Linked DNA regions of Luteolibacter sp. LG18. The protein of the gene in region 1 interacts with the protein of each later gene in a pairwise test. Links are inferred from orthologs where the notes say so. Each region holds a gene or a part of one and is shown in the gene's direction. Other genes may lie near its edges. The genes, in order: dps and clpS.

What was found.
Region 2: the proteins of dps (region 1) and clpS interact in binary tests that used the Escherichia coli proteins (3 or more experiments, as listed by UniProt). The link is inferred for Luteolibacter sp. LG18 from one-to-one orthologs.

What each region holds. Positions count from the first base shown.
Region 1 is NZ_AP024600.1:2,503,035-2,518,670, reverse strand. What follows is about bases 5,966-8,946. They hold dps (DNA starvation/stationary phase protection protein Dps), read left to right. Parts: upstream 5,966-7,181; coding sequence 7,182-7,712; downstream 7,713-8,946. Other genes in these bases: sufB (Fe-S cluster assembly protein SufB), read left to right, coding at 7,734-8,946; sufC (Fe-S cluster assembly ATPase SufC), read left to right, coding at 6,393-7,151; llg_RS10460 (transcriptional repressor), read left to right, coding at 5,966-6,375. Also shown: llg_RS10495 (FGGY family carbohydrate kinase), read right to left, coding at 1-107; llg_RS10490 (hypothetical protein), read right to left, coding at 187-651; llg_RS10485 (iron-sulfur cluster assembly scaffold protein), read left to right, coding at 771-1,250; llg_RS10480 (ATP-binding cassette domain-containing protein), read left to right, coding at 1,337-3,076; llg_RS10475 (hypothetical protein), read left to right, coding at 3,158-3,562; llg_RS10470 (hypothetical protein), read left to right, coding at 3,582-5,489; llg_RS10465 (hypothetical protein), read left to right, coding at 5,486-5,836; more of llg_RS10460, read left to right, coding at 5,938-5,965; more of sufB, read left to right, coding at 8,947-9,170; Fe-S cluster assembly protein SufD, read left to right, coding at 9,229-10,530; llg_RS10435 (hypothetical protein), read left to right, coding at 10,681-11,931; llg_RS10430 (NlpC/P60 family protein), read left to right, coding at 12,047-12,604; llg_RS10425 (hypothetical protein), read left to right, coding at 12,767-15,636.
Region 2 is NZ_AP024600.1:1,752,759-1,768,399, forward strand. What follows is about bases 8,018-11,003. They hold clpS (ATP-dependent Clp protease adapter ClpS), read left to right. Parts: upstream 8,018-9,364; coding sequence 9,365-9,643; downstream 9,644-11,003. Other genes in these bases: ispG ((E)-4-hydroxy-3-methylbut-2-enyl-diphosphate synthase), read left to right, coding at 8,018-9,344; llg_RS07385 (DUF2017 family protein), read left to right, coding at 9,640-10,095; llg_RS07390 (glycosyltransferase family 9 protein), read right to left, coding at 10,202-11,003. Outside these bases: llg_RS07350 (DUF1800 domain-containing protein), read right to left, coding at 1-1,153; llg_RS07355 (U32 family peptidase), read left to right, coding at 1,253-3,715; llg_RS07360 (HAD family phosphatase), read right to left, coding at 3,843-4,484; signal peptide peptidase SppA, read right to left, coding at 4,612-6,402; llg_RS07370 (hypothetical protein), read right to left, coding at 6,541-7,443; more of ispG, read left to right, coding at 7,557-8,017; more of llg_RS07390, read right to left, coding at 11,004-11,143; llg_RS07395 (hypothetical protein), read right to left, coding at 11,136-12,125; llg_RS07400 (hypothetical protein), read right to left, coding at 12,122-12,724; llg_RS07405 (DUF1287 domain-containing protein), read left to right, coding at 12,867-13,655; alaS (alanine--tRNA ligase), read left to right, coding at 13,832-15,641. UniProt on the Escherichia coli protein: Involved in the modulation of the specificity of the ClpAP-mediated ATP-dependent protein degradation.

The sequences.
Region 1 (15,636 bases):
ATCCAGGCGTGGGGGGCGTGGGCTTCCGCGGCGACCTCCGCCGCTTCGAGATCGAGCGCCACCACGCGGGTTCCGGCGGGGGTGATCTCAATGCCTAGAAAATACATGGGATGAAAGTTCTCCAGTTCTAAACCGGCTTCGGTCGCTGCCAAGTTCCAAAGTTGAACGAATCGTTTTTGGAGCACCTCACCAATCGCATGCTCCCGGCAGCCAATCCCCGGGTTTCCAAGCCGCCCATTGCGCGCGGATGGCAGGCACCAGCGGACGGTCCCGCCATGCCAGTGTGAAAGCCCGGGCGGCCAGCGGATCCGTCTCGGTGCTGGGACTTTCCAAGCCTGTCGCGGCCCGGACCACCCCACCCAGCACCCGCTCGACCGCCCGGAAGGCATCGTGTGGATTCAGCCCGAACGTTTCCGTCAGCGCCTGCATGAGTTTCACCCGGTCGGACGAGCGCTCGGCCGCGGCCAGAATGGTGGTCACGAGGTGCTGGTGGAGATCCTTCTCCATGCGATGGAGGGGAAAGGCGAAGCGGGTGTCCGCCTCCCATTCCCGCCACTGGGCGGTGGTCACCTCCTCCCACCCGGTCACCGGACACGGGCTCCCCGGAGCGGAGACCTCGAACCAATGGAAGACACGGCGGAGGAGAGACATGGCAACGATAGCTACCCGGGTTTGATCTTCCACTTTTCAGAAAAACGTCCCCGCCCTGCCTTACGGCAAGTTGACAAATGCGTACTGGCAACCGTGCCCGTCCGCGACCAAGGTCGGGCATGGACGATTTCGAATCGAAGGTGCGCGATGCCCTCGCCAACCCTCAGAACCAAGGCGAACTGGCCGACGCCGACGCCGTGGGGACGGTGGGCTCGCCGGACTGCGGCGACATGCTGCGGATGTGGCTGAAGTTCACCGAAAAGGACGGCAAGCGGGTGATCGACCGCGCCTCGTTCCAGGCATTCGGCTGCCAAACGGCGATCGCCGTGGCCTCGATGGCCACCGAATTGCTGAAAGGCAAGACCGCCGAGGAGGCCCGGGAATTGTCCGCCTCCGAACTGACCGGTGACCTCGGCCCGCTGCCGCCGATGAAGATCCATTGCGGCCAGCTCGTGGAAGGGGCGCTGAAAAGCGCGCTCGACCAGACGCCCGCCGCGCCGCTTCCCGCGCCAGCCAGCGCCCCGACCCTCTCGGGAGGATTCCAGCGCCCGGCTGGCAAAATCCGGATTGTTCCCCTCGACGACGAGCAACCATCCTGAGTCCCGCGTGTTTATTGCACGCGCTGGATAGGAATGATCCCTTCGGCGCGTTAGCTAAGTTTCCGTAAAACCCTTCCAGTTTCCCCGTGCTCGAACTCCAGGACGTTTGCTTCACCATCCGCAAAGACGGCGAGGATGTTAATCTCGTCGACAAGGTCTCCATCCAGATCCCGAAAGGGCATTTCATGGCGATCGTTGGACCTTCGGGCTGCGGCAAGACCACGCTGCTCAAGACCATCGCCGGTCTGAATCCGGAATCCGGCGGGGCCCTCATCTGGGATGGCCGGGACCTTTCGAAGGAAGGTGACTTCTCGCCCTCCGAGATCGGCTACGTGCCGCAATTCTCGATCGCCTACGATCCGCTGACCGTCGACGAGTCGGTGGAGGCCGCCACCCGGCTGCGGGTGAAGACGAAGAACCACGCGGAGCTGGACCAGCGGATCGACCGGGTGCTGGAGGAAACCGGACTGGCGCCGATCGCGGACCGGCCGGTGAAGGTGCTGTCCGGCGGCCAGAAGCGCCGTCTCGGGCTGGCAATGGAGCTGGTGTCCGATCCGAAGCTGCTGCTGTGCGACGAGGTCACGAGCGGCCTCGACCCGCGCTCGGAACGCGAAATCGTGCGGCTGCTGCACGACCTTTCCCGCAAGGATGGCCGGATCGTGCTGTCCGTGACCCACTCGCTGGCGCACCTGGAACTCTACGATTCGATCCTGGTCCTGCACGAGGGCCGGGTGGCCTACCACGGCCCGCCCGATCAACTGACGCACTATTTCTCCGTGAAGGACACCGAGGAGGTGTATCCTCGCCTCGCCGGACAACCGTCCGACCGCTGGCAAACCTCGTGGGAGAAGCACCGCGCGTCCTACTACAAGATGCTGGAAAAGAACCGGGAACGCTCGGTGGCCTCCGGCGCGCTGAGCCTGCCGCCCGCGAAGGTGGAGGGCGAGGAAGCGGATCCCCATCCGGCGGCCAAGCTGCCCGGGTTCTTCAGCCAGTTCGGCACCCTGCTGTCCCGGCGCTGGCGAATCTTTTTCCGCGACCGCGGTCAGGTGCTGCTCCAGTTCGCGATCATGGTCTGCTTCCCGCTGCTGGTGATCCTCTTCAGCGACAAAGCGAAGGAACCGATCCCGAAGTTCTCCGACACCCACCGCGCCGACGTGCAGGAGGAAGTGCAGGAGATCTCGGACGTGCGGGCGGGCCAGCTCAAGGTCGGCTCGGCGGTGTCCGGCGTCATCATGTTCCAAGTGGTGCTGCTGGCGCTGATGGGCTCGAACAACTCGGCGCGAGAGATCGCCGGAGAGCGTCAGATTTACGAGAAGGAGAAGTTCGGCGGCCTGCGCCCGCTGGCCTACCTTTCGAGCAAAATCGCGTTCCTGTCCTGCCTGGTGATCGCCCAGTCGCTGTGGATGGCGTTCTTCGTGAACTTCTTCGGGCCGTTCCGCGGGGACTTCGTCCAGCACGCGGGCTTCCTGCTGCTGGTGAACGGGGCGATGACCGCGGTGTGCCTGGCGATTTCCTCGCTGATGCGGACGGCCGAGCAGGCCTCGCTGCTATCCATTTACCTGGTGGGTTTCCAGCTTCCGCTCTCCGGCGCGGTGTTGGCCCTGCCCGATGCGGTGGAGACCTACACCCGGCCGTTCATCTCCTCGTATTGGGGATGGTCCGGGAGCGTGGAGGGCCTCCAAACGGAGGTGCATGACGCGGTGAAGTCGGTGATCGACACCACCCTTTCGACCCGCAGCGCGTGCCTCTACACGCTGGCCGCCCACGTCGGCGTGGCGCTTTTCGCCGCGTGGCTGGGCACCCGGCGGCACCAATGGGATTGAAAGTTCCCCATTCCAAGGCCGTCTTTCCCATGCTATCGCTCCACTGATCCCTGAGTTCCCCGTTTTCCCAAGACCCATCCCATGCCCCGCCGCGCCAGCTCCAATCTCCATCCCGGCCTGATCCTCGGCATTGTCGCCGGTGTCGCCGTCCTTTTCTTCGTCGGCAAGTCCTTCACCGGGAAAAAGTCCTCCGGGTTCGGCGATGTCACGAAGCTGAACATGGAGGCCTTCCTCCAGAACGGCAACAGCCTGCGCGGCAGCGAGTACGTGGTGGAGGGCACCGTCGACGAAAAGCTGCGCTGGACGCCGGACCGCGGCCAAGTGGTCAGCGTGGTGGTCGACTCGGGCGGCGTGAAGGAAATGATCGGCATCGAGGTGCCGCCGGAGTTCAACAACCGCAACATCGAGCGCGAACAGCGCTATTCCTTCAAAGTGAAGTTCCGCCAGGGCGGCATCCCCGTGGCCACCGGCATCAACCGCCTCTGAACCTCCTCCCGCGCACGCCATGAAACCCTTTTACACGCTCCTGCTGCTCTCGGGCATTGCCGCCGGCCAAGGTGGTGTTTTCACCCCGCCGCCCGCGCCTCCCACTCCGCCGCCGAGCCAGGACACGACCGTCACCCGCCCGCCACCGGAGGAAAAGAAATCCCCGTTCGGCAACGAGCTGCCGATGCTCGACCCCTCCGCGGAGACCATCACCATCGGCGGCATCACGATCCCGCTGGGCGACAACCGCATCCTCAAGGCGCGCTTTGAAAAGTACCTGAGCCAGCCGCCGGAGAACTCCGACGAGGCGAACGAATACCGCGCCACCATCAAGGACATCCTGGGCACCATCTCGCCCCTGCGCCAGGGCGGTCCGCAGCTTTACGAGGCATTCAAGAAGCTCCCGAGCGCCGGTTCCTACCCGGGTGACGCGAACATCTGCAGCTCGCTGGCCGAAGCCATCTACGTCGCGATGCTGGCGAAGCAGGACGTCAACGGCCTGAAGAAGCTCAACGATTCGATCGAGCAGGAGAAGAAGGACCTCACCGCCAAGCACGATTGGGAAGTCTCCCACAACCGGGAGAAGATGCTGGAGCAAACCACCACCGGCCAGGGCGGCCGTGGCGGACGCCCGGGACAGGCCACCACCACCCAGACCGAGCGCGAGGGAACCGGCACCAAGTCACTGGAATACAAGGACGCGCTGCGCCGCATCGTCGAGATCGAGGCGCTCAAGAAGAAGAACATTCTCCAGACCGAGGCCCAGACGCTCCAGGCCAAGACCCAGTATCAGGTGAACATGGTGCAGTGGTTCGCCCAGCGCCGTTACGAGCATGTGCTGATGGCCTCCCGGTTCTACAACCAGATCTGGAAAGACGGCGATTCCGCCCTGCGCATCGACAAGGGGTCGGACGTCAGCAAGCTCTTCACCCAGTCGGTGGGCATGAACCCGACCGTTTCCTCGCTGGACTCGCTTTCCAGCGACGCGATCCGCGAGGTGGACAAGTACATCGAAGCTTTCAACCTGATGCTGTCCCGCGACGAGCTCCACTCCGCCTCGCAGCGGCTGATGGAGGCCTACGCGATCGGCGAGTATCTCGGCCCGGTGGCGACGCTTTCGATGGAGAAGAAGTTGCGGGTGGCGGCCTACGTCCGCGACCTGCACGAACTCTACGGTTCGCTCCAGGCCCGTGACTACGTCCGCGCCAAGACGCTGGCCGACAAGCTGAAGGGCACCGTGAAGGATTTCCCGTCCTCCAAAGTCGACAGCGCCATCGCCGGCTACACGCTGGCCTCCGACCTCGCGATCGAAGAGGCCAAGGCCCAGCTCCTCGCCAAGAACAACGACAAGGCCGCCGAGAAGATCAAGGCGGCCACGGAGATCTGGCCGACCAACCCGAAGCTCTCCGAGTTCCGCCAGATGATCGGCAGCGCCGGGCCGCTGGTGGCCGCCCGCAACGACTTCGACCGCCTGATCACGGAGAAAAACTTCCGCGAGATCTTCCGCCGCCAGTATGAGTTCGCCCCGGCGATCCAGGGCGACGCCACGCGCGAAGACGCCTTCAAGCAGATCATCGGCAACCTCACCAAGATCGAGGCCTCGCTCGGCAAAGCCGCCGAGTTCACCAAGATGAACCAGCCCTATGCCGCCTACGAGCAACTGGCGGAGCTGCGCGAATCGTTCCCGGACGATCCGAAGCTGGGCCGCGAGCTGGAGCTGCTGGCCCCGAAGGTGGCGGACTTCACCAAGGCCCTCGACCGCGCCCACCAGTTCGAGGACCGCGCCGACCAGAAGCAGCCCGGCTCCGCGCTGGCCTGGTACCTGAAGGCGAAGAAGATCTTCCCGAACAGCAAGTTCGCCGAGGACGGTATCAAGCGCGTGCTCAACGACATCCTGCCGGAGGACAGCACCTCGAGCTCGCGTTGAGACGCGGCCGCTACAGCCTGCCGGACGAACGTCCGGACACCCAATCGAGCTTCGGCCAATTGCTCCAGCGGCATTGGCCGTGGCTGGTGGCATTGGAGCTCCCTCCGGTGGCAGCCTTTCTGTGGCGGGGGCTGTCGTCGCATGAATGGGGCGTGGCTGCCCCCGCTTGGCTCGGGGCGGGGGCGGGGTTCGGCTTTTGGCACGTCTGGCTGCGACGCACCATCGACACCAACCACGGGACCTACACGCGCCACGCCACACCGCTACGTTACTGGTTCAACATGAGCCACTTCGCGCTCTTCTACTTGTTCACCATCACAATGGCCCTGTTCGGCGGCCACCAGTAACTGGCACCCGAAAATCAAAATCCGGGGAGAAAAAAGCTGTTAGCGCCTTTTTAGAATAATTCTTGCTATCGAATTCCGGGGCCGTAGTTTGCCGCGCCGGAATGGTCCACGATCTGTCAGACAGCAACGCCGAAACGCCGATCCCCGAGGAAATCGAGGGCCTGCGCATGACCCGCCAGCGGCGGGAGGTGTATCGCGTGCTGATGGGAACCCGCGACCACCCGACCGCGAACGACGTCTTCCTGCGGGTCAAGGACACCCTGCCAAACATCTCATTGGCAACGGTTTACAACTGCCTGGAAGCCCTCGTGCAGCACGGGATCGTGCGCCAGGTGAACTTCGACCGCAATCCGTCCCGGTTCTGTCCGAACCTGGAGGAGCACGGCCATTTCCACGACAAGGCCACCGGCGCGATCCACGACGTGACTTTCAAACCCGGCGTCAATCTCGCCGACCTCCTCGACCTGCCGCCCGGCGCCGTGATCAGCGACGTCGAGATCACGCTCCGCGGCGAGCTCCCCTCCCCCTCTTCCCACTGATTCCCGACTCCCACGCCATGTCCCTCGTCATCAAAGACCTCCACGCCACGCTCGAAGACGGCACCGAAATCCTCAAGGGCGTGACCCTTGAAATCCCCGCCGGGGAAGTCCACGCCATCATGGGACCGAACGGTTCCGGGAAATCCACCCTTTCCAAGGTCATCGCCGGCCACGAGGGCTACGTCGTCACCGGCGGCAGCGTGACGCTCGATGGCGAGGACATCTTCGAGATGAGCATCGACGAGCGCTCCCGCGCCGGCATCTTCCTCGCCTTCCAGTATCCTTCCGAAGTTCCGGGTGTCTCGAACGCCAACTTCATCCGCGCCGCCCTCCAGGCCCGCCTGCCGCAGGGCGAGGAAATCGACGCGGTGGCCTATTACAAGAACCTCTACTCGAAGATGGACCTCCTCGAGATGGACCGGAAGTTCACCGGTCGCTCGGTGAACGAGGGCTTCTCCGGCGGTGAGAAGAAGCGCAACGAGATCCTCCAACTCCTGATGCTGGAGCCGAAGTACGCCATCCTCGACGAAACCGACTCCGGCTTGGACATCGACGCGCTCAAGATCGTGGCCCGCGGCGTGAATGCCACCCGCTCGCCCGAGCGCGGCATCCTGATGATCACCCACTACCAGCGCCTGCTGGACTACATCTGCCCGGACTACGTCCACGTGATGGCCGCGGGCAAGATCGTCCGCTCCGGCGGCCCGGAACTTGCTCTTGAGCTGGAGAAGTCCGGTTACGAGTTCCTCAAGGACGAGGAATTCGCAACGGCCTGATCCAGAGCCACTCCAACCCCGACGTCCCCCATGAACCTCCGCCCCAGCCGCCACCCGCTCGATGCCCAGAGCCGCACCAAAGTCGTGCAGCTTCTGAACGACACCATTGCCGTGTTGATCGACCTGCGGCTGCAGGTGAAGCAGGCGCATTGGAACGTGCGGGGTTCGAACATGATCGCCATCCACGAGATGCTCGATGGGTTCGTCGACCAGCTCGACGAAGCCACCGACGAACTCGCGGAGCGCGCCGTCGCCCTCGGCGGCCGCGCGCTTGGCACCCTGCCTGGCATCGGCAGCGTGACCTCGCTGCCGCCCCTGCCACCGGAGGCCACCGGCAGCTTCGACCTGCTCGAACTGCTGGCCGAACGCTACGCCGCGGTCTCCGCCGTGCTCGGCATCGGCATCAACCACGCGCAGGTGGTGGACGACGAGGTCACCGCCGACCTGCTGATTTCCACCACGCACGCCATCGACAAGAACCTCTGGTTCCTCGAATCCCACCTCGAACCGGAATTCACCGACGAGGATCCCGAAGAGGGCGACGACACGCCCCTGCTCTGATTTCCCACTTTCCCGATTTCCATGTCCTACGAAGCCTCCAGCACCCTCGACGCCGAAACCCGCGAAGCGATCGACATCGACCGCACCAAGGGCGATTTCAGCTTCCCCGAGCGCCACAAGTTCGACGCCGGCCGCGGCCTGACCGAGAAGACGATCGACTACATCTGTGACGTGAAGAACGACCCGCAGTGGGTCCGTGACTTCCGCCACAAGGCGCTTCAGGTCTTCCGCGACAAGCCGATGCCCACGAACTGGGCGACCAAGGACCTGAACAACATCGATTTCGACATCATCCGCTACTACCTGTCCGACGGCGAGAAGCCGAAGCGCTCGTGGGAGGATGTGCCGGAAGACGTGCTGCGCACCTTCGAGCGCCTCGGCATCCCCGAGCAGGAACGCGCGTTCCTCGCCGGCGTGGAAGCCCAGTATGACTCCGAGGCGGCCTACTCGAACATGAAGGAGGAGCTCACCAAGCAGGGCGTCATCTTCGTGAACTCGACGGAAGGCCTGAAGCACCACGAGGAAATTTTCCGCCCGTGGTTCGGCAAGGTGATCCCGACCGCCGACAACAAGTTTTCCGCGCTGAACAGCGCCGTGTTCTCCGGTGGCTCCTTCATCTACATCCCGAAGGGCGTGAAGCTGAAGCAGCCGCTGCAAGCCTACTTCCGCATCAACTCCGAGAACTTCGGCCAGTTCGAGCGCACCCTCATCATCGCCGACGAAGGTGCCGAGGTGATGTACATGGAAGGCTGCACCGCGCCGAAATTCGAGACCTCCACGCTGCACTCCGCGGTGGTGGAGCTGGTGGCGCTGAAGGGCGCGAAGATCCAGTACGTGACCGTGCAGAACTGGTCCTCGAACGTCTTCAACCTGGTCACCAAGCGCGGCCTCGCCATGGAGGACGCCGAAGTCCGCTGGATCGACTGCAACATCGGCAGCCGCCTGACGATGAAGTATCCCGGCGTGATCATGAAGGGCCGCCGCGCCCGCGGCGAGGTGATCTCGATCGCGCTGGCCAACACCGGCCAGCACCAGGACACCGGCGCGAAGATGATCCATGCCGCCGACGAGACGACCTCGAACGTCGTTTCCAAATCCATCTCCGTGGGCGAGGGCCGCTCGACCTACCGCGGTCAGGTCCACATCCCGAAGCACCTCAAGGGCTGCAAGAACAACACCGAGTGCGACGCGCTGCTGATCAACACCCGCAGCCGCACCGACACCTACCCGGCGATCACGGTGCGCGGCAACCAGCACGCGACCCAGCACGAGGCCAGCGTCTCGCAGGTGTCCGAGGAAATGCTCTTCTACATGCAGCAGCGCGGGATCAGCGAGGGGGCCGCGATGTCCCTCGCCGTGAACGGCTTCATCAACGACCTCGTCCGCGAGTTCCCGATGGAATACTCGGTGGAACTCAAGCGCCTCATCGACCTCGAAATGGAAGGCTCCGTCGGCTGATCCGCCATCCGGCACCTCCTCCCCACCACGTATCATTCTCCCGTCTACGATGCCCGCCGTGCTCGAACAACCCGCCTCTCTCCTCGACTCCGCTCCGGTCACTCCGGCCACGTTCCCCGCTTGGTTCGCCGAGCGCCAGCGTGCCGCGCGGCAGCGCTTCCTCCAGATCCCGCAGCCGAAGCGCGGCGACGAGACCTGGCGTTTCTCGTCGGTGAAGGAACTCGATTTCGCCGACTTCCGTCCCGCCAACGGCGGTGCCGATGCCACCCTGCTGGCTTCCCGTTCCACGGGCCTTGAAGCTCCGGTGGCGAAGTTCGTGTTCGGCAACGACGAACTGCTCCACTCCGAGTCCGATCTCCCCGCAGGGGTGATCTGCCTGCCGCTGGCCGAGGCCCTGATCTCCCACTCCGAGCTGGTGGAGAAGCATTTCATGAAGCAGGAGACCCGCCTGGGCTCCGCGAAGTGGACCGCCCTGCACGAGGCGAACCTGCGCAACGGCCTGTTCGTCCACGTCCCGGCCAACGTCGAGGTCGAGGGCACGATCGAGGTCTTCCACTGGATCGCCGGGGACAACACCGCGATCTTCCCGCACACGCTCATCGTGACCGGAGCGAACGCCAAGGTGCGCGTGGTGGACTATTTCCAGTCCGCCGATGAAACGTCCACCGGTCTCGCGATCGCGGTGAACGACCTGATCGCCGGCCCGGGCTCGAAGCTCGACTACGTCGCCATCCAGGCCTTCAACGAGCACACCAAGGTCATCCAGGTGAACGAAACCGGCGTGGCCAAGGATGCCTCCGCCACCGGCTTCATCCTCAACACCGGTGCGACCTGGGCGCGCAACGAATCGCTCAGCCGCCTCGAGGGCGAGGGCTCCCGCTCGGACATGCTGTCCGTGAGCATCCCGGCCCGCGACCAGGAGTACGACCAGCGCACGTTCCAGCACCACGTTTCGCCGGGAGCCTTCAGCGACCTGCTCTACAAGAACTCGCTCTACGACAAGGCCCGTACCATTTTCTCCGGCCTGATCTTCGTGGACGAGGGCGCGCACCGCACCGACGCCTACCAGACCTGCCGCAACCTCTTCATGAGCGATGACGCGGAGGCGAACTCCATGCCCGGCCTGGAGATCAACGCCGACGACGTGAAGTGCTCCCACGGCAGCACCTCCTGCCAGATCAGCGACGAGGAGATCTTCTACCTCCGCGCCCGCGGCATCTGCCCGACCCGTGCCCGCCAGCTCATCGCCCGCGGTTTCTCCGTGGAGGTGATCGAGCGCCTCGGTGACGAGAAGGTGGAGGAACTGGTGCTGCGCTTCGTGGACGACAAGTTCGCCCACATCGCCGGCGGCGGCGCCTGATCCTTTTCCCGGAAACCATTCCAAGCGGCGGGTGCACCAGTGGTGCCCGCCGCTTTTTTCGTGTCTTGCCATGACGATGGGAGCTGCCAAGCCTGCCTCATGTTTCGATTTGTCGGTTGTGTGTTGTTGGCCGGTCTTGCCCATGGGGAGATGACGCTCCCCGCCGGTGTGGAAACCCGCTTTGCCGCGGAGACTCCCGGAGCGCCTTCCCCGGAGTGGGCGAAAACCACCTATGGCTCGGCCAAGGAGGCGGAGGCCGCGGTCGACCTGGTGTGGAAAGCGTATGAGAAGGGAGCGAAGGCCCGGGGTGAGGACCGGAAGATCGCACCCCAACCCGCGACGCTGGAGGAGCTCAAGATGATGCCCGAGGACCAGCGGCCGAAGTTCAAGCCGTCCGAGCTGACCGTCGATGGCAAGACGATGCCCTACTTCCTGGTGGCGAAGGGTCGGAAACCGGAGAAGGGTTGGCCCTTGATCCTCGCGCTCCACGGTGGCGGGGGCACGCAGCAGAAGCTCACGGACCCCCACGCCTGGCCGGTGAACACGCAGGAATGGCAGGCGCAAATGGCGCTCTTCGAGCGGAGCTATCCGGGCGACGCGATGTACTTCATCCCGCGGATGGCGGATGACAACGACGGCCGCTGGTACTACGACTACTGCCAGACGTTCTACGACCAAGTGATCCGCCGCGCGATCCTGTTCCGGGATGTGGATCCGGACCGGGTGTATGTCACCGGGATTTCCGAGGGCGGCTACACCGCGTTCCGTTTGCCAGCGAACCGACCGGACCGTTTCGCCGCCGCCTGTGCGATGGCCGCCGCGGAGCCGATGGAGAACGCGCCGCCGGAGAACCTCCGCAACCTGCCATTCCGCTGCGGAATCGGGGAGAATGACACGATGTTCGACCGCATCGGCTTGGCCCGGCGTTACTTCGAACGGCTCGATGCCTTGCAAAAGGACGATGCCGGCCATTATGTGCATCACCTCGACACCCAGGCGAACCGCGGCCACGGCATCGACTACAAGCCCGGCCCGGAGTGGATGGTGAAATACACGCGTGATCCGCGGCCAAAGACAATCACGTGGACCGTGCAGAAGCTGCACAACACGCTCGACCTGCGGAACAATTGGCTGGCTCTGGATGAAGTACCGTCCACCCTGCCCGCGAAGCTTGATGCGGCGATCAAGGACAACACGATCACGCTGCAAGCCGATGCCGGATTGAAGGGGAAGGTGTTCCTCGATGACACGCTGGTGGATCTCGATCGACCGGTGAAGGTGATCCTCAATGGCAAGGAGGTTTTCAACGGCGTGGCAAATCGCAATCTCGCGACGGTGGTGAAGACGCTGGAGTCGCGGGGCGATCCGCGGCTGGTGTACACGGCGGAAGTTTCGTGGTGAGTGGAGAAGAAAGAGCGGACTGAAGTCCGCGGTCCAATTTTGGCTGGAATGTGGAAAAGCAGCCGGTCCGGTGTTAGGATGTGGGATGACATGGAGACTACCCATCATCCTTGTCGTGTCCGCCGTCACCGGTGCAGCCCAGCCGGTGTTGGAAGGAGTCGAGCGCCTGCGTCCCCAGCGCCGTGAGTTGATCGAGCGTTCCCTGAAGGAGCTGGAGGCGCATCCGGGGATTCCCTACCGCTACTCCGGATCGTCGCCAGAGGATGGCGGCATGGACTGCTCGGGGGCGGTGTTTTATCTACTGGAAAAGATCGGCATCGATCCGCCGCGCTCCGCCCAGGCCCAGTATGACTGGGTGAGGAAGGAGAGCACGCTGACGCCGCTTTCCAGCACGGTGAGCGAGGGTGATGCCATCGCATTCGCAGCGCTGCTGCCGGGTGATCTGTTGTTCTGGGGCACGCTCGATCCGGATGGCGCCGCGCGCGTCACCCACGTGCAGATCTATCTGGGCAGGGAAGCCAAGGACGGCCGCCGCGTCATGATCGGTTCCAGCGACGGGCGCTCCTACCGCGGGGTGAAGAAGGACGGTTTCGACATCGTGGACTTCAAGGTGCCGAATGCGGAATCGCCAAAGAAGCTGTTAGGGTATGGGCCGCCGGTGTGGAAGAGGTAGCGTAAGCATTCCTGCTTGCGAGTGGGGGACGCGCCATCCCACGGGGAGATTTGCAAGCGACCCCAACCGTTCATTCGAGGCTTTTTCTGAGAGATCGCGCCGCCCTCGATCACAAGCAGGAATGCTTGTGCTACTTTGGGGAAATCGCTGGAATGAGGGCAAATGTCCGAGCCGCGTCCGCTACTCCGTCACTCGAATCTTCCGCTGATCCGCACCGGCACCTCACCGGTCTTCGAATTCCTGCCGGACGGGACCTTGCACGCGCTGCGGGCGGACAACATCCTGCTCAACCTGCTGCTCGGTTGCCCGGTGGGTGGCTCGCTGCACCGCATCGCGCTCATCGTGGCGGACGCCCACGGTCATCGGAGCGTCCCGCTCGCGGGCCCGGGCGGGGGACTCTTCTCCGCGGACGAACATTCCGCCTGCTGGGAAACCGAGGTGGAAGGCATCGAGGCCACCGCCGTGCTGCAACCGATCAAGGACGGCTGGATCATCGAGGTCACCGCGACCAACCACCAACCGCATCCGGTGATCGTGCAGGCGGTGCACGGGATGGATCTCGGGCTCACCACCCAGTTCGCGGCGCGGTTGAACGAGTCCTACACCAGCCAGTACGTCGATCATCATGAGATCGTCGATCCGGCCTTCGGCCATGTGATCGCGTCGCGGCAGAACCTGGCGGTGGACGGCCGGTATCCGTGGCTGATCCAATCGTGGATCGAGGGCACCTCCGGCTTCAGCACGGACGCCTCGGAATTTTTCGGCTCGCAAGGAACCGGAGGCGATGTCGCCAAGGGCCTGTTGAACGCGCCGGCACCGGGTCGCGTGCGGCAGGACGAAACCTCCTACCCCGCCCTGTATTCGAAGCCCGCGGTGGTCGCGCCCGGAGGCGTGATCCTCCGGCGGTTCATCGCTCAATACCGCGCCGATCATCCCGCCGCCAGCGGACCGGCCGACGTAGCGTGCCTTCACGCGGCGGTGGAGGACCTCCAGGCCATGGAGTTCCCCGTGCCGCCGCAATTGCAAACGGCACGCGCGCCCGAGCGGGTGATCCACGGCGCGGAGGTTTCGAAGGCGGAGCTGGAAAGCTGGTTCGGTGGCGCATGGGGCGCGGTGGAAACGCTGGCCGATGGCCGGATCGGATCGTTCTTCCATGGCGACGAGCGCCGCCACGTGGTGACGCGGGCGAAGGAGGAAACGGTCACGCGTCCGCACGCGCTGATCCTCCGCAGCGGTTCGAGCGTGGACGCGGTGAACGACCTGCTCGACACCACCTGCCACATGGCGGGCGTCTTCCAGAGCCTGCTGGCGGTGGGCCATCCGAGTTTCCACCGCCTGCTCAGCCCGGTGCGCGAGCGCTTCGGGCTGCAACGGTTCTCCGGCCAACGCATCGGTCTCCGCGACGCGGATGGCCTTGAGTGGCTAGGCATTCCCTCGGCCTTCGTGATGGGGCTGACGTCCTGCGAATGGATCTATCAACTCGATGGCCGCCGCATCCGCGTGACGGCGGAAGTTTCCAGCGGCGCGCCGGAGGTAACCACCTCGCTGGTGGTGGAAGCGGGCAAGCCCGCTGAGTTCGTGATCAGCCACGGGCTGGTGGGCGGCGAACGCGAGGGCGAGGAGGATGCCTCGGTCACGCTCGATGGCTTCACGGCAACGGTGCAAGCCGGGCCGGATTCACTGGCGCGGAAGCATTTCCCGGACGCGAAGTTCACCGTTGAGGCGCTCGATCCCGCGGCGTTCCAGAAGGCCGGTGGATCGGAGTTGCTGGGCTTCGAGCACGCGGCGACCTCGCACCTCGTGTATGAAACCGTGGCGGTGAAGGAGTTCGGCCTGCGTCTGAGCGGTTTCACCCGCACGTATGTGCAGCGGCCGAAGGTGCAGCCGGTGTGGCAGGCCGCCACCCGCGCGCTGCGCGTTTCCGGCGTCGATCTTCCCGAGGTGGAGGCGCTCGACGCCATCCTGCCGTGGTTCATTCACAACGGCATCATCCACTACAGCGATCCGCACGGCCTGGAGCAGTGGAACGGCGGTGCGTGGGGCACCCGCGATGTGACCCAGGGTTCGGTGGAGCTGCTGCTCGCGATCGACCGCCACGACGCGGTGCGCGAGACGCTGACGGGCGTCTTCAGCCATCAGTATCTCGGCAGCGGCGATTGGCCGCAGTGGTTCATGCTCGATCCCTTCGGCTGGATCCAACAGCGCCACATGCACGGCGATATCCCGCTGTGGCCGCTCAAGGCGCTGTGCGACTACCTGGAAAGCACGTCCGACTTCGCCTTCCTCGATGAGCTGGTGGATTGGACCGATGCCAATACCGCACGTCCGGTAGGCCAGCCATCGACCGTCCTCGCGCACGCCGAGGCGGCGGTGGCGTGGATGCGCCAGCAATGTTTCCCCGGCACCGCGCTGCTGCGTTACGGCGAAGGCGATTGGGACGACTCCCTGCAACCGGCGCGCCCGGAGCTGCGCGAGCACATGGTCAGCACCTGGACCGTCGCGCTTTCCTACCAGGTGCTGCGGCGTCTGGAGGAGCTGGAGCAACGCAGCGGCAAAACCCTCGCGGGCGTCGCCGGATTCGCCGATGCGGTGCACGCCGATTTCCATCGCTGGCTGGTGGTCGATGGCGTCGCGAGCGGGTTCTTCGTCTTCGACGAGGACGGCAAGGCGGGTCATCCGCTGCTGCACCCGCAGGACACCGAAACCGGCATCCACTACCGCCTGCTGCCGATGAAGCGCGCGATCATTTCCGGGCTGTTCTCGAAGGAGCAGGCGGAGCACCACCTCGCGATCATCCGGGAAAAGCTGCTAGCAGCCGACGGCGCGCGCCTGATGGACCGGCCCGCCCCTTATCGCGGTGGACCGCGCAAGGTCTTCGAGCGCGCGGAAAGCTCCGCCGCGTTCGCGCGGGAGATCGGCGTGTTCTATTCCCATGCCCATCTGCGGTACCTGGAAATGCTCTCGATCCTCGGCGAGCGCGACGCGCTGTGGCACGGGCTCCAACAGGTCAATCCGGTGGGCATCCAGCGGTC
Region 2 (15,641 bases), 750 kb from region 1 along the record:
TCCACGCCTTGCCCCAGTCCCAGCCCGCCACGTTCGGCGGATTGAACAGCACCTGCCCGAGCTGCTGCTGGGCGATCATCGTGTAGCCCTGTGGCGTTTGGTTCAGCTCGAGCTGCTTGAGCATGCCGATCAGGAACTGGATCGGGCACTTGATCTGGTTGCGCACCACCTCGTCGGAGTAGAACTGCTTCGAAAGGAAGATCTCGCGCAGCAGCGGGGCGACCTCGTAGTTCGCCTCGCGGAAGGTGGTGGCCAGCGCGTCGACCGCGGAGGCCGGCGGATCCTCGGCGGCGAAGTATTCCCACAGCTTCGCGGCCATGAATTTCGCGGCCTGTGGCTGCTCGAAGATCAGGTTCACGATGTCGTCACCGTCGAACTTGCCGGTCTTGCCGAAGACGGTCTTCTCGCCCTCGTCCCACATGCGCTTGTTGTGGAACACCGTGCCGTTCTGGCGGTTGAGCTGGTAGCCGGTGAAGGCGCGCGCGGCCTCGCGGATGTCCTGCTCGGTGTAGTGGCCTTCACCCAAGGTGAAGAGCTCCATCACCTCGCGGGCGAAGTTTTCGTTCGGTTTGCCCTTCTTCGAGTTCTGGGTGTCGAGGTAGAGCATCATCGCCGGGTTCTTGGCGATCTCGTGGGTGAGCTGGCGGAAGTTCCCGGTGGCGTTGCGGCGGAACAGGGCATTCTGCATCATCAGCAGCACCGGCTGTTTCACCTTCTGGATCGAGGTGGCGAAATGGTCGTGCCAGAACAGGGTCATTTTCTCCCGCAACGGCGCCTTGGTGTGGAGCATGGCGCGGAACCACCAGCCCTGGCCCTCGATGCCGTGTTGGCGGTTTTCCTTCTGCTCGGCCTGGTTGGCGTTCTTCTTCGCCTTTTCGGCCTCCTCGGGCGTCATGTTCTTGGTCGCCTCGCGAACTTGACGGAGCTGGGCGATGCGCTGCTGCATGTCCTCCGCCATTTTCTCCGGCGAGCACCACTCGGGCATCGAGAACTCGTCCGGGCCCACGGCGGGCTTCAGCAGGGAATCCACGGCCTTGGTCCGGCCGAGGGTGTGGAACGCCTTGATGTCGGCCGGGCTCCCGCCGAATCCGGCGCGGTTCAGGAGATGCGCGGCTTCATAGATCGTCCAGGTGTCGGAGGCTTGCGGAAGCATGGTCGGAAGGGGTTGCAAAGAGGATAACCCGGGGCCGGGGTAAAAGTTTCACCTCCCTTTTGCTTGATTCCGGGTCATGGTTTTCCCACCTCCCCGCGCATGCAACCGTCCGATTCCACCCCAGAGCTCCTCAGTCCCGCCGGGAACTGGGACTGTGCCCGTGCCGCCGTGGCCGCCGGGGCGGACGCGATTTTCTTCGGCCTGCCGAAATTCAACGCCCGTCTGCGCGCCGACAATTTCACCGAGGACGACCTGCCGGAGCTGATGAAGTTCCTGCACAAGCACGGCGTGAAGGGCTTCGTGACGATGAACACGCTGGTCTTCAGCGATGAGCTGGAGGCCGCTGAACGGCAGCTCCGCCTGATCGCCGCCGCCGGGGTGGACGCCCTCATCATCCAGGATCTGGGGCTGGCGAAGATGGCGCGGGAAATCGCTCCCGGCGTGGAATTGCATGCCTCCACCCAGATGACCATCACCTCGCCGGAGGGCCTGGCGTTCATCGAATCCCTGTATCCCATGGAGCGGGCGGTGCTGGCGCGGGAACTTTCGCTGAAGGAGATCGAGCGCTTCCAGGCCGCCGCCGAGGGCAATCCCCACGCGCCGCTGGAGGTTTTCGTGCACGGTGCCCTGTGCGTCGCCTACTCCGGCCAGTGCCTCACCAGCGAATCGCTCGGCCAGCGCTCGGCGAACCGCGGCGAATGCGCGCAGGCCTGCCGCATGCCTTACGAAATCGTCGTCGATGGCGAGGTGCGGGAGCTGGGCGAGGTCCGTTACCTGCTCTCGCCGCAGGACCTCGCGGCGGTCGACGTCATCCCCGGACTGGTGAAGGCCGGGGTGAAGTCGTTCAAGATCGAGGGCCGCCTGAAGTCGCCCGAATACGTCGCCGCCGTGACCCGCGTGTACCGGAAGGCGATCGATGACGCCATCGCGGGCGTGGCCTCCAGCGTCACCGCGGAGGACCGCTACGAGCTGGAGATGACCTTTTCCCGCGGCCTCACCAGCGGCTGGCTGGCGGGCACGAACCACCCGTATCTCGTCCACGGCCGCTTCGGGAAGAAGCGCGGCCCCTTGCTCGGGGAAATCGCCCGCTGCGGCCCGGGCTGGGTCGAGCTGAAGGACGATCCGGCGATCCCGCTCGCGGCGGGGGATGGCGTGGTGTTCGACGCCGGCGAGGACCGCAACGAGGAGCAGGGCGCGCGGATCTGGAAGATCGAGAACGGCTGCCTGCTGTTCCATCGCAGCCACAGTGGCCTCGATTTCGACCGCATCCGCCCTGGCCAGACCCTCTACAAGACCTCCGATCCGCGGTTGGAATCCGAAATCCGCCGTTTCTGGCAGAACGCGAAGCTCCAGGAGCAGAAGATCCCGCTGCACCTCGTCGTCACCGGCCAGCCGGGCGAACCGCTGGTGCTGTCCGCGGGCAAGACCTCCGTGTCGTCCACGCCGCTGGAGGCCGCCTCGAAACGCGCGCTTTCCTCCGAGACCCTGCTCGCCCAGCTCTCGCGCCTTGGCGATACCGCCTACGAACTGGCCTCCCTCGACAACCGCCTGGAGGGCGATTGCCACCTCGCCGTGTCCGAGCTCAACCGCCTTCGCCGTGCCTTGGTCGAGCAGCTTGAGCCCCAGGGCGGGGCAGGGGAGGCCATCGTGCCCGCCACCGCGGTGTCGCACCGCGACCTGCTTCCCGTCGTGGAGGGTGGATCCGCCGCGGCCCCGAAGCTCAGTGTCCTCTGCCGCAGCCTCGCGCAGGTGGACGCCGCGCTCGATGTCCGCGTGCCGGTGATCCAATGCGATTTCGAGGACCCGCGCCGTTACAAGGATGCCGTGGCGATGGTTCGCGCCCGCGGGGCCGACACCGGTTCGGAAATCCTGCTCGCCACGCCGCGCATCCTGAAGCCCGGCGAGAACGGCTACCTGAAGCTCATCGAGCGCGCCGAGGCGGATGGCGTGCTGCTGCGGAACCTCGCCTCTCTCCAGCACTTCAAGGATCGCAGCGGCCTGAAAAAGGTCGGGGATTTCTCCCTGAATGTCGCCAACCCGATCACCGCGAAGCTGCTCAAGCAGGCCGCGAACCTCGATCTGCTCACCGTTTCCTACGACTTGAACATTTCGCAGGTGCTCGACCTGCTGCGCGGCGCGCCCGCCGACTGGTTCGAGCTGACGCTCCACCAGCACATGCCGCTCTTCCACATGGAGCACTGCGTGTTCTGCACCTTCCTCAGCAAGGGCACGAGCTACAAGGATTGCGGCCGCCCGTGCGAGGAGCACGTCGTGCACCTGCGCGACCGCGTCGGCCAGCTCCACCGCCTCGTGGCGGACGTGGGTTGCCGGAATACCCTTTTCAACGGCCGCGCCCAGACCGGCGCGCGGTTCTTCGATGACCTGAAGGCCACCGGCCTGTCACGGTTCCGCATCGAGCTGCTTGACGAGGACAAGGACTCCGCCAAGCGCACCATCCGCGCCTACCAGGCCCTGCTCCGCGGCGAAAGCGATTCCGTCACCCTGCTGCGCCACGTGAAGGCGCTGGAGAAACTCGGTGTGACCGAGGGGACGCTGTTGTAGCGTAAGCATTCCTGCTTGCGCGTGGGTGTGCTCCGCTTCGCGACAACGGCACGAATCGGATCGTTCGGGTGGTTTGGGATCTCATCCGGTAACGAACCGCGCCCGCTCACAAGCAGGAATGCTTGTGCTACTGATTCATCGCCTGCCCCACCTCCGCCAGGCTCGGCAGCACGGCATTCGCGAGCGAGAAATCCAGGCAGGCGGTCACGCGGTTCGGGACGGCCCAGACCGGGCAACCGGCGGCGCGGGCGGCTTTCACGCCGTTGAGGGAATCCTCGATCACCAGGCACTCGGCGGGTTCGAACCCGAGACGCCGCGCGCCTTCCAGGAACAGGTCCGGGGCGGGCTTGATTCGCGGTGCATCCCCGCGACAAACCACGGTGTCGAACAGGGGCATCATCCCCAGCCGGTCGAGCCAGCCATCGACCCAGTGGTGGGACGAGCTGGACACCACCGCCCGCGGGATGCCCTTCGCGATCAGGGATTCCAGCAGCGCCACCGCGCCGGGCATCGGGCCTTCGCCCGCGAGATCGCGGACGATTTCCTCCTGCCGCTTCAGGTCGAGCTCGTGCCAATCGAACGAGCTGCCGGTGAGTTCCTCGAGGTGCGTTTTCGGCGACCAGGTGTCGAAGTCCGAACCGATGCAGCGGGTGTAGAGTTCCAGCGGCAGCGGGTGGCCGTGGGCGCGGAAAGTGCGGTGCCAGGCGTCGTAGATCGCCCACTCGGTATCGACCAGCACGCCGTCGAAGTCGAAGAGGACCGCTTTCATTGGGAGCGCCGGGAAGTAGCGCAAGTTTGCAACTTGCGTGCGGGGAGGAGCGGAACCGTCATGGACGGTCGGAACTTTCCGATTCTGGTCCGCCGCACGCAACCACAACTTGAAAAGTTGTGCTACTTCACGGCGCGACTTTCAGATCCGGGCCCAGCAGCAGGACCTCGGTGTGCTGGAAGGCGTCCATGCGGGACATCAGGCGGTCCACGCCCTCGCGGGCCGGGGCTGGCAGCGATCCGAGCAGGCCGCTCTGGATCAGGGTCTGGCGGAGCTGGGCGGAGGGCTTGGGAGTGGCCGTGGCGCGGATCAGTTCGTCCTCATCCTTGTCCTTCTTGTCGTGCTTGTTGGCGAAAAGCCCCTCGAAGGCGCTCTTCGGTTCCGGCACCAGCTTGGCCTCCGGGTTGTCGAGCTTCGCCTGCTTCGCGGCGTAACCGATCGCTTCCACCAGGCCACCTATCTCATCGACCAGTCCGATCTCCAGCGCCTTTTCGCCGCTGTAAACGCGGCCGCCGGCCAGCGGTTCGAGGTCGCCCTTGAGCCGGTCCTTGCGACCGTCCGTCACGCGCTGCTTGAAGGTGCCGTAAACGCGGGTCATCGACTGGCGGATCAGCTCGCCCTCCTCCTTGGTGAAGGCATGGGTCATGCTCATCGCCCCGGCGTTCTTGCCGCGCTGGGTGACGTGGCTGGTGATGCCCAGCTTGTCCATCGCCCCGCCGAGCACGAATTTCATGCCGACCACGCCGATCGAGCCGGTGATGGTGCCGGTTTCCGCGAAGATCCGGTCCGCGCCGCTGGACACGTAGTAGCCGCCGCTGGCCGCCACCCCGCCCATCGAGACCACGAACGGCCGACCGGTGGACTTCCACTGGTGGGTGGCCTCCCACAGCACTTCGCTGGCCAGCGCCGAGCCGCCGGGGGAATTCACCCGCAGCACCAGCGCCTTCGCCTTGTCGTCCTTGCGCAGCTTCAGGATCTCCTCGCGCACCGGGGCGATGGAGTCGTCGGAAATGTCGCCATCGAGCGCCACCACCGCCACGTAGTCCTTGCGGGCCTTGGTCTTCTTGCCGTCGTTGAACATCAGTTTCACGATGTCCATCATGCCGGTGATCTCCGGCCCATCGCGGTCCGGGAGCTGGTAGCCGGTTTCATACTCGGCCTCCGCGCCGTAGGTTTCGCGGACCTTGGCATTGAAGGTGGTGCGGTAGAGCAGGTCATCGGCGAGGCCTTCCTTCTTCGCCTCCTCGGCGGTGAGGGTGCCTCGGTCGATGAGTTCCTTCACCTTGGCCTCGGGGATCTTGCGGCCGGTGGCCACGTCCCGGACGATGGCGTTGTAGATCGAGTCGATCAGCTTTTCCTCCTGCTGCTTGGCCGGGTCGCTCGGGCCGGTGCGGTAGTAGTTCTCGCCGAAGCTCTTGAAGTCGCCGATGTGGATCACGTCCGCCTGGACGCCCAGCTTGTCGAGCAGGCCCTTGAAATACATCGACTCCGCGTGGATGCCGCTGAACTCGCAGTCCGCCTCCGGCATCAGCGCGAAGTGGTTGGCCGCGCTGCCGAGGATGGCGGTGCCGTTGCCGAGCTGTTCGCTGTAGATCCACACGTCCTTGCCCGCGGCGCGGATCGCCAGCAGGCGGCGGCGGAGTTCCTGGATCTGGTCGAGACCCAGCCCGGAGCCGGCCACATCCAGCACCACCGCCTTCACATTCGGGTCGGTGGCGGCTTTCTCCAGGCTGCGGCTGATGTCGAAGGTCGTCAGCGGGCGGCTGGCGTCCATGTTCAGTCCGCCGAAAAGGGATGGCTCCGGCGTTCCGGATTCGGTGACCGGATCGTTCAGGTCGTAGATCGCGACGATCGGCTTCTTCTCCTCGGCCGCGGTGGCGGTCAGGAAACTGGCGGCGAGCAAAGGCAGGACACGCATGATGGCACTGGTAGCAGGTTTGCGCCGGGACTCAACCCGGGACGGATGATCACAAAGGGGTTACCGATGCCTGTCCGGTGCGGACGGAATCGGGACCGCAAAAACGCGGATCTTTGAAAAAACGTCGCGGGGTCCGGTTCAGGCGGCCTTTTTCTTCGGCTCGGCCGGAGGGGCGGCGGGATCCGCCGGGGCGGGGGCCGCGGCCTTTGGCTGCGGCTTCGGGATGTCCCAGGCGGTGACCCATTCGTGGGACACCTTCTGGTAGCCCTTCTCCAGCAGCCGCTTCTCCATGTCCGGAAAATGGGCGGCTCCGTAGAAAATGGCGAGCCGCTTGCGGCCCTTGTCCACCTGGGAATCCAGCACCTTGATGCACTTCGCGTTGCGGTCGCCCACGATCACGCTGTTGCTGCCGGCGAAGGCGGCGATCTGATCGTCGCCGCTGCCCAGGGTGTGGATGATCTCCAGCTTCATCCGGTTCGAGTTTCCGGAAAGCATCGCCTGCATCAGCTTGGCCGCGTCCGGCTCCTTGGCACCCGATTGGTCGGCCTTCGCGATCAGACCCAGCAGCGATTCGCCCTTCTCGGCTTGGAGCTTCTGGAATTCCTCCAGCGTGATGTCGGCGTGGACGAAGTTCTTCCGCGTGTAGTCGATCGACTCCATCTGGCCGGTCAGGCCGAGGAATTTCGCCACCATGCCGTAGAGTTGATGGAGGCCGCCCAGGTCCTTTTTGTCGGCGGCGGGTGCGTCCTTGGCTTCCTTCTTCGGGATCGCCTTGTCGTCGCCGACCATTTCGAAGAGCACGGCTTGGTAGTTGTCGAACTTGCCGCTCAGGTTCTTGTAATAGGCGGCGTCCGCGATGTGGATCGCGCCGATCAGGTCCACCGTCACGCCGTCCTTCTTGTAGCGGGTCACCCCGGTCTGGAGCCGGGCGGCCTGTGCGTCCTCGTCCACCCGGATGAAATCGGAGGCCTTGGGAGCGTCCTCGGCGCGGGCCGGAAGGACCAGCCAGACGGCGGCGAGGGCGGTGAGGAGGGCTTTCATGACGCTGGGGGAGATAGGAATCACCCCGGAAGCGGCACGGAAAGCAGGATTTGTGCCCTCGACCCGCCCGGCCCCGTTGCCCTGCCCGGGCTTTTCGGCTATATCGCCCGCAGATGAACGTGCCGTCGCGCTACTGCCCCTCCCTTTTGAGCTATTCCCGCCGCCCGACCCGCGAGGTCCTGGTGGGCCGCGTCGGCATCGGCGGAACCAACCCCATCCGGGTGCAATCGATGATCACCTCGGACACCCGCGACACCCCGGCCTGCGTGAAGCAGGTGCTGGATCTGGACGCCGCCGGTTGTGAAATCGTCCGCATCACCGCCCAGACCAAGGTCTACGCCGCGAACCTGGAGAACATCGTCCGCGAGGTCCGCGCCGCCGGTTGCCAGGTGCCGATCGTGGCGGACATCCATTTCAAGCCGGACGCCGCCCTTGAGGCCGCCAAGTGGGTCGAAAAGGTCCGCGTGAACCCCGGCAACTACGCGGACAAGAAGAAGTTCGAGGTCCGCGAATACACCGATGCCGAATACGAGGAGGAGCTCGAGCGCATCCGCGAGGAATTCGTGCCGCTGGTGAAGCTGTGCAAGGACCTCGGCCGTGCCATGCGCATCGGCACCAACCACGGCTCGCTGTCCGACCGCATCATGAACCGTTTCGGCGACACGCCGCACGGGATGGTGGAGAGCGCCCTGGAGTTCGCCCGCCTCGCCCGCGAGGAGAACTACCACAACTTCGTGTTCTCGATGAAGGCCTCCAACCCGAAGGTCATGATCGAGGCCTACCGCCTGCTGGTCGCCCGCCTCGATCTGGAAGGCGCGGATTGGAACTACCCGATCCACCTCGGCGTGACCGAGGCCGGTGATGGCGAGGACGGCCGCATCAAGTCCGCCATCGGCATCGGCTCGCTGCTGTCCGATGGCATCGGCGACACCATCCGCGTCTCGCTCACCGAGGATGCCGTTTATGAAATCCCGGTCGCCCAGGCGCTGGCGGAGCCGTTCAATGCAGGCATCCCCACGCGTGGGGATGTGACCACCGAGTACGTCCCGTCCTACGATCCCTTCTCCTACGAGCGTCGGAAGACCGACGTCCTCACCGTGGAAGGCCACGAGCTGGGTGGCGACCGCACCGTGCGCGTCTTCACCACCCAGGAGAACTGGAACGCGCTGGCCCACAAGATCCACAAGCTCGGCGACTTCAAACCCGAGATCGTGGTCGAGAAATCCGGCGTGTTGGAGATCGACCCGCGCGACGAGGCCGCCGTGGCGGCGCTGAACCACTCGCCGGTGGCGCAGCTCGTCACCGTGAAGGATGGCCTCGACCTCGAACCGATCCACGCCTTCCGTCAGCTCGCCTTCGTGATCGATGCCCGCCATCCGATCCTGCTGAAGGACACGCTCACCCCGCCGCAGGGCGACACCGATTTCCTCCAGGCGCTGTTGCCCGCGGCCCGCGTGATCGGCTCGCTGCTGTGCGATGGCATCGGCGATGCGATCCTGGTCCGCGGCGAGACCGCCCCCGGCCAATCGCTGCGCCTCGCCTACAACATCCTCCAGGCCGCCGGGACCCGCATTTTCAAGACCGACTACGTGGCCTGCCCGAGCTGCGGTCGCACGCTCTTCAACCTGCAATCCACCACCCAGAAGATCCGCGCCGCCACCGGCCATCTCAAGGGTGTGCGCATCGCGGTGATGGGCTGCATCGTCAATGGCCCGGGGGAAATGGCGGATGCCGACTTCGGCTACGTCGGCGGCGCGCCCGGCAAGATCAACCTCTACGTCGGCAAGACGCCGGTGAAGTTCAACATCCCCGAGGCCGAGGCCGTCGAGCGCCTGATCGACCTGATCCAGGAGCACGGCAAGTGGATCGACGCCCCCGCCGGGGAGCCCGTGGAAGTCTGATGGAATTGATGGAGGTGGCCATGGCGACGAAGACCGAAACCCGGACCCACGAGGCCGAGGCGCTCGACGTGCCTTGGAACGTGGTCGTCCACGACGATCCGGTGAACCTCATGGGCTATGTCACCTGGGTCTTCCAGAAGGTGTTCGGTTACGATGACGCGCGCGCCAGCAAGCTGATGATGGAGGTTCACGTTGCCGGGCGCTCCATTGTCTGGACCGGCACCCGGGAGAAGGCCGAGTTCTACGTCGCCGAGCTCCAGGCCCACCAGCTCACCACCTCGCTGGAGAAACCGCAATGAGAGTGGCCCCCACGCTGAAGGGCGGTCTGCGGATCGATGCCGAGATTTCCCAGGACTGGGACGTCCTGCGATGCATCCTCGCGGACGCGAAGCCCGGTGGCCTCGCCCGTCGGCTCACCGCCTCGGCCGGTCCGGATGCCGAGGACTGGGAGGAGCTGATGATGCCGGACTTGCTCGATGTGTTCGAAGGCCAGCTCGGCGTCGTCCGTGACACCATCCGCGCCGCCGCCGAGGCCTCCTCCGGAGGACCCGGCGAGATTTTCATCGAAAAGGACGACGCGGAAGCGTGGTTCGGTGCCCTCAACCAGGCCCGCCTCGCCCTCCACGCGCGGCACGATTTCTCCGACGACGATCCGGACGTGATCGGCATGTCCGAGCAACGCCGCTCCGCGTTCTTCCGTTACCAGTTCTACATGGTCATCCAGGACCTGCTGCTGAAGCGGGTGCTGTGAGGTAGCACAAGTTTTCAACTTGTGGCTTCTCGCGGTGGACTAGGGAGGGATGTTCGAATTTCATCCGCTAGGTCGGCCGCGCCCAAGCGCAAGTTGAAAACTTACGCTACTTCACCGCGGCCAGCACTTTCTCCATCTCCAGCTCGTGCTGGCAGCGCAGGTCCAGGGCGCACTTCGGGGCGAAGCACGGTGAGCACTCGACATGACGTCGCAGCACCGTGTGGCGTTTGCCGAGCGGACGTTTCCACGCCGGCTCGTTCGGGCCGAAGAGGACGATGCAGGTCGCTCCGGCATGGGCCGCAAGGTGGGGCAGGGAGCCGTCCGCGGCGATCACGCGCTCGTGCGCGGCCAGCAGCGGCAGCACCTCGCCGGAGGGAAAGAGGTCGGTTGTCCGGACACTGTCGCCGAGCGTCTTCGCCAGTTTCGCGGCCAGGCCGCCGCCGCCCGGAATCCCGGCGAGGGTCAGGCGGGTGCCAGTCTCGAGGAGCGCCCGGGCCACCGTTTCCCAGCGGTCCAACGGCCATTCGTGGCTACGGCCGAAATCGGAATCCGGCACCAGCAGCGCGGTACCCGGGGCAGGCGGGGCCAGTTGATCGATTGGTTCGAAATACGCTGCCACCCGTGTCTCGATCCCCATCGCCTCGATTGGGGCGAGGTAATGGCGGACGCGGTGCTCGATCGGGCCCGGGGTGGGGAGCGGCAGCGGATCGGTGAGGCGTTTGGAGAGGGCCTTGTCTCCGCCCGGGCCGGTGCGGCGTGGGATGCCCGCCTTCGCGCAGGCGTCCGCGGCCACGCCGGGTTCCCAGATGAGGGCGGCGGCGAACTTGCCGGAAAGCGAGCTGGCGACCGTGTTTGCCGAGGCCTTCGCCGGATACGGAAGCACCGAGAGCCCGGGAAGCGTCTGCCAGAAGGTCTCCTGGGCCGCGGGGCACAGCACGCTCACGGGCAAGCCGGAGGCCGCCAGCGCCCGCAGCGCGGGTACGGCGAAACAGGCCTCGTCCCACCGCTCCGGCGCCGTCACCAGCATGCCCTGTCCCGCGTCACTCATCTGGCGGAGTCTGGGGCGTGGATGGGTCGGTGGCAACCGGAGGTTGAGCTGGGACGACTTGGAATTCGAATCGCTCCGGCACCGCCGGTGCCTTGGGGAAATCCAAGGCGCCCATCAACACTGGGGCGAGTTGTGGGTCCAACAGCAGCGCCATCCGCAACTGGGCTGGATGAAGCAGCTTTGCTTGTGTGAGCGGGTTGACTTGAATCGATTCGAGCGGAGCTGGGACGGGGGCCAGCGGGAAGATCCGGGTGGCGTTCGTGATGAGAACCCGATCCGTGATCTGGAGGCCTTCCTGGAGGGCGAGTTCGCGGAGCCGGAGCATGGTGGAATCCCGCGTCACCGGGCTCTCGCGATCGCTCTTGAAGGTGAGTTTTTCCTGTTCTGGAGTGAGATCCGCCAACCGCCACGGGGCATAGGCGCGTTTTGCCAGCCAGACTTCCGGGCCTACGTTCACGCCCAGCGGTAGATTGTCCGGAATCCATTCCCGGCCTCCCGATGGGTCGATCGCGCCCACCCCTGCGATGCCTTTCGCGAAGGCGGCTACGTCTTCCTGGAGGGACTGCTGCATCCGCTCCCGGGCCGCGCGCTTTTGTTCGGGGGTGAGGCTCAGGCCTTCGGCCAGCGCTTCCAGATACCAGTCCTGCTGTTTGGCTCGTCGTGCCGGGGTGAGTGGAAACGTCGGCCCCTCTGGAGGGGTGAGTCCGGCGGTAATGAAATCCTCCAGCATCCACCGCACCTCTGCCTCCGTCATCCCGCGTTTGGCACGGGTGAGGTAGGCTCCCACCGGATCGGCCACGGCTAGTTCCTTGGCCGAGGGTTTCCGCCCGTCCGAGCGCGTTTTTTTCGGCGGCCCTTTCACGACCGCGGCGGCGTGGGTCTTCGTGTCCACGGAAATCCGGGCGGCTTGCCACGCGCCGAGGCCCAGCAGGGTGGCGGCGGCCATCAGCCAGAAGGACGTGCGTGGCGAGGTGGAGCTCACAATTGCGGCAGCGGCTTCGGTTGCAGCACGGGAAACTGGCCGGGCAGGTGGTAGTCCGGTTCGCCGTCGGAGAGTTTGGCGGCGGTGAGGAATTTCTGGTCCGGGGAGTTCAGGATGAAGGTGACATTGCCGCGGGTGTCCGGGCCGTAGTTGATGCGGGCCTTCAGGATGTCCAGCGGGATGGCCAGGGCGGCGGCCCAGGAGCCATCCGCGGCCAGCTCGGCGAAGGCCCCCACCTCGGGCAGCGGGAAGTCCTCCTCGCTGTCCCGCACCCGCGGCGCGGTGAATTCGCAGGACCACCACGCGCCGTTGGGAGACAGGTTGAACTCGAAATAACGGCCGCTCACCGGATCGGCCAGGAACAGCTCGGCCACGTCGTGCCGCCACAGCTCGGCCTGGAATTTCCCCGGCCGCGCCGAGGGGTGGAGCTGCGCCGGTTGGGTGTGGGTGGCGATGAACCACAGCCGCTGGCCGTCCTCCGCCAGCGCGTAGCCGGCGGCGGGGTCGAAGGGCGCTCCATGCCAGTCCTGGCCGATGCCCAGCAGGGGCACGTCGAGGGCTCCCCATTGCAGCGGACGCGGGCTCTTGAAGACGATCATGAACCACCCCGTTAGCCCTGCTTCGGGGGCGGGTCGAGCGGGAACGCGCCCGCTCCCCGGCATTCCGTGAAAAAGATTCCTAACATGGATGGAAAACTATCGCCAATTCGGGCTGTATGTGGTTCATCCGCTTCGCGTTCCAATGCCACGCCGACCCCAGCGCAACAACGGTTTCTTCGATACCATCGAGTATGTGGGCCCGCGTCCCCAGAAGCCGAAGAAAAAGCGCCGGTTTTTCGGTGGCTGGGTCATCATCCTGATCGCCGTCGGCATCCCGTTCCTGTTTTTCCGGAAGCTGGTCCCGACCCTGAAGGCCGAGCAGGAGGGCACGTCCGTCGAGAACGTCGAGCGCAGCATCGCGAAACTCGCGCCGTCCGCCGCCTTCGGCGACCGCCTCGCCGCCGCCACGCTGGCCCAGGCCCGCACCCCGGGTGTCTATGACGACACCTACCGCCAGATCGCCTATCCCGGCGGGGACATCCCGGCGGACCGCGGCAAGGCCGAGGACGTCGTCGTCCGTGCCTACCGCGGCGTGGACATCGACCTCCAGCAGCTCGTCCACGAGGACATGGAGAAGAATTTCCGCGAGTACGAGCAGCTCTACAAGACCAAGGGCCCGGACGCGAACATCGACCACCGCCGCGCCCCGAACCTGAAGCGCTTCTTCGAGCGCCACGGCGAATCCCTCACCACCTCCCGGAACGTCGCCGAGTACAAGGCCGGTGACGTCGTCATCCTCACCCGCCCCGGCAGCAGCGTCCGCGGCGGCGATGCCCACAGCCAGGTGGAGATGCACATCGCCATGGTCGTCCCCGGCCCCGGCGACAGCGCCAGCGAGCCGTGGCTGGTCCACAACCTGGACTCCGGCGTGAAGTGGGAAGACGCCCTGCTGAGCTACCAGATCATCGGCCACTACCGTTACGGGAAGTGATGGCCCTCAGGGAGCAAGGACATTCCTGTCCTTGTTTCAGAGAGCCATCTCGCGGGAGCGGCTTGAGCCATCACGGTCTTCCCAAACAAGGACAGGAATGTCCTTGCTCCTTGGGCCTGTAGGAAAAAAATCCGTGTTCTTTCCCCGGATTCGTGGTTTCTCGTCCCCCCGCGCCCATGACCTCCGCCGAGATCCGCAACAGCTTCCTCGATTTCTTCCGCGAACAGCAGCACACCATCGTGCCTTCGGCCTCCCTGATGCCGCAGAGCCCCGGTTTGCTGTTCACCAACGCGGGGATGAACCAGTTCGTGCCCTACTTCCTCGGCACCGACAAGGCGCCCTACGATCCGCCGCGCGCCGCGGACACCCAGAAGTGCATCCGCGCCGGCGGCAAGCACAACGACCTGGAGGATGTCGGCTACGACACCTACCACCACACGATGTTCGAGATGCTGGGGAACTGGTCCTTCGGCAATTACTTCAAGAAGGAAGCGATCCAGTGGGCGTGGGATCTCGTCGTCGAGCGCTGGGGCCTGCCCGCGCACCGCCTGCACGCGTCCGTCTATGCGCCGAAGGAAGGCGATCCGGGCAACTTCGACCAGGAAGCGTATGACCTCTGGGCGGCGCTGTTCGCTTCCAAGGGTTGCGATCCGGCGGTGCAGATCGTCCACGGCAACGTGAAGGACAACTTCTGGATGATGGGCGAGACCGGCCCCTGCGGCCCGTGCTCCGAGCTGCACGTGAACCTGACTCCCGAGGGAGATCCAAAGACCGGCCGCGAGCTGGTCAACAACGACTCCGACCTCTGCATCGAGATCTGGAACCTCGTCTTCATCCAGTACAACGCGGAGGCCGACGGCACCTTCCGCGAGCTGCCCGCGAAGCACGTCGACACCGGTATGGGCTTCGAGCGCGCGTGCTCGATCATCCAGAACACCAAGGGCTTCACCGATTTCTCGCGCAAGCCGAGCAACTACAACACCGACGTCTTCCGCACGATCTTCGCGAAGATCGAGGAACTCAGCGGCAAGACCTACGTGGACATCTACCCGGACCTGGGCGCGGACCGCACCAAGTTCGACGAGGGGATGAAGGATGCGATCGCCTTCCGCGTGATCGCCGACCACCTGCGCACGCTCTCCTTCTCCATCGCCGATGGCATCCTGCCCGGCAACAACGGCCGGAACTACGTGTTGCGCCGCATCCTGCGCCGCGCGGTGAAGTACGGACGCCAGCTCGGCTTCTCCGGTAACAAGCCGTTGTTCGATGGCCTTGTCTCCACCCTCGTTGCGCAGATGGGTGACGTGTTCCCGGAACTGAAGGCCCGAGAGTCCGCGATCCGCGAGACGCTGAACCGTGAGGAAGAGAGCTTCAACCTGACGCTCGACCGTGGCCTGAAGCGTTTCGAGGACGGCGCGGCTTCCCTTGCAGAAGGTGCGGTGTTTTCCGGCGATCTCGCGTTCGAACTCTACGACACCTTCGGTTTTCCCGTGGACCTGACCGCGCTCCTCTGCACCGAGCGCGGGCTGGGCTTGGACATGAAGCGTTTCGAAGCGCTCATGGAAGAGCAGCAGGTGCGTTCCCGTACCGCGCAGAAGACCACCATTGTCCGTGCGCTCGACATTTCCACCGAGGCGGTGACGGCTTTCAACGGCTTCGACGCCGATGAAACCGAGGCCACCGTGTTGGAGATCCATCCGCAGGAAGACGCGCTCTTTGTCATCACCGACAAGACGCCGTTCTATGCCGAGATGGGTGGCCAGGCCGGGGACACCGGCTCGCTGGCCATCAATGGCAACGAGTATGCCGTTTCCGCCGTCCAGCAGATCGGCAAAGCCCGTGCCGTGGCGGTTCCCGCCGAGGCGGTCGTGGCGGTCGGTGACACCGTGACGCTCAAGCTCGACGCGGCTCGCCGCCGTCCGATCGAGGCGCACCATTCCGCGACCCACTTGCTCCACTGGGCGCTGCACGAGGTCGTGTCGAAGG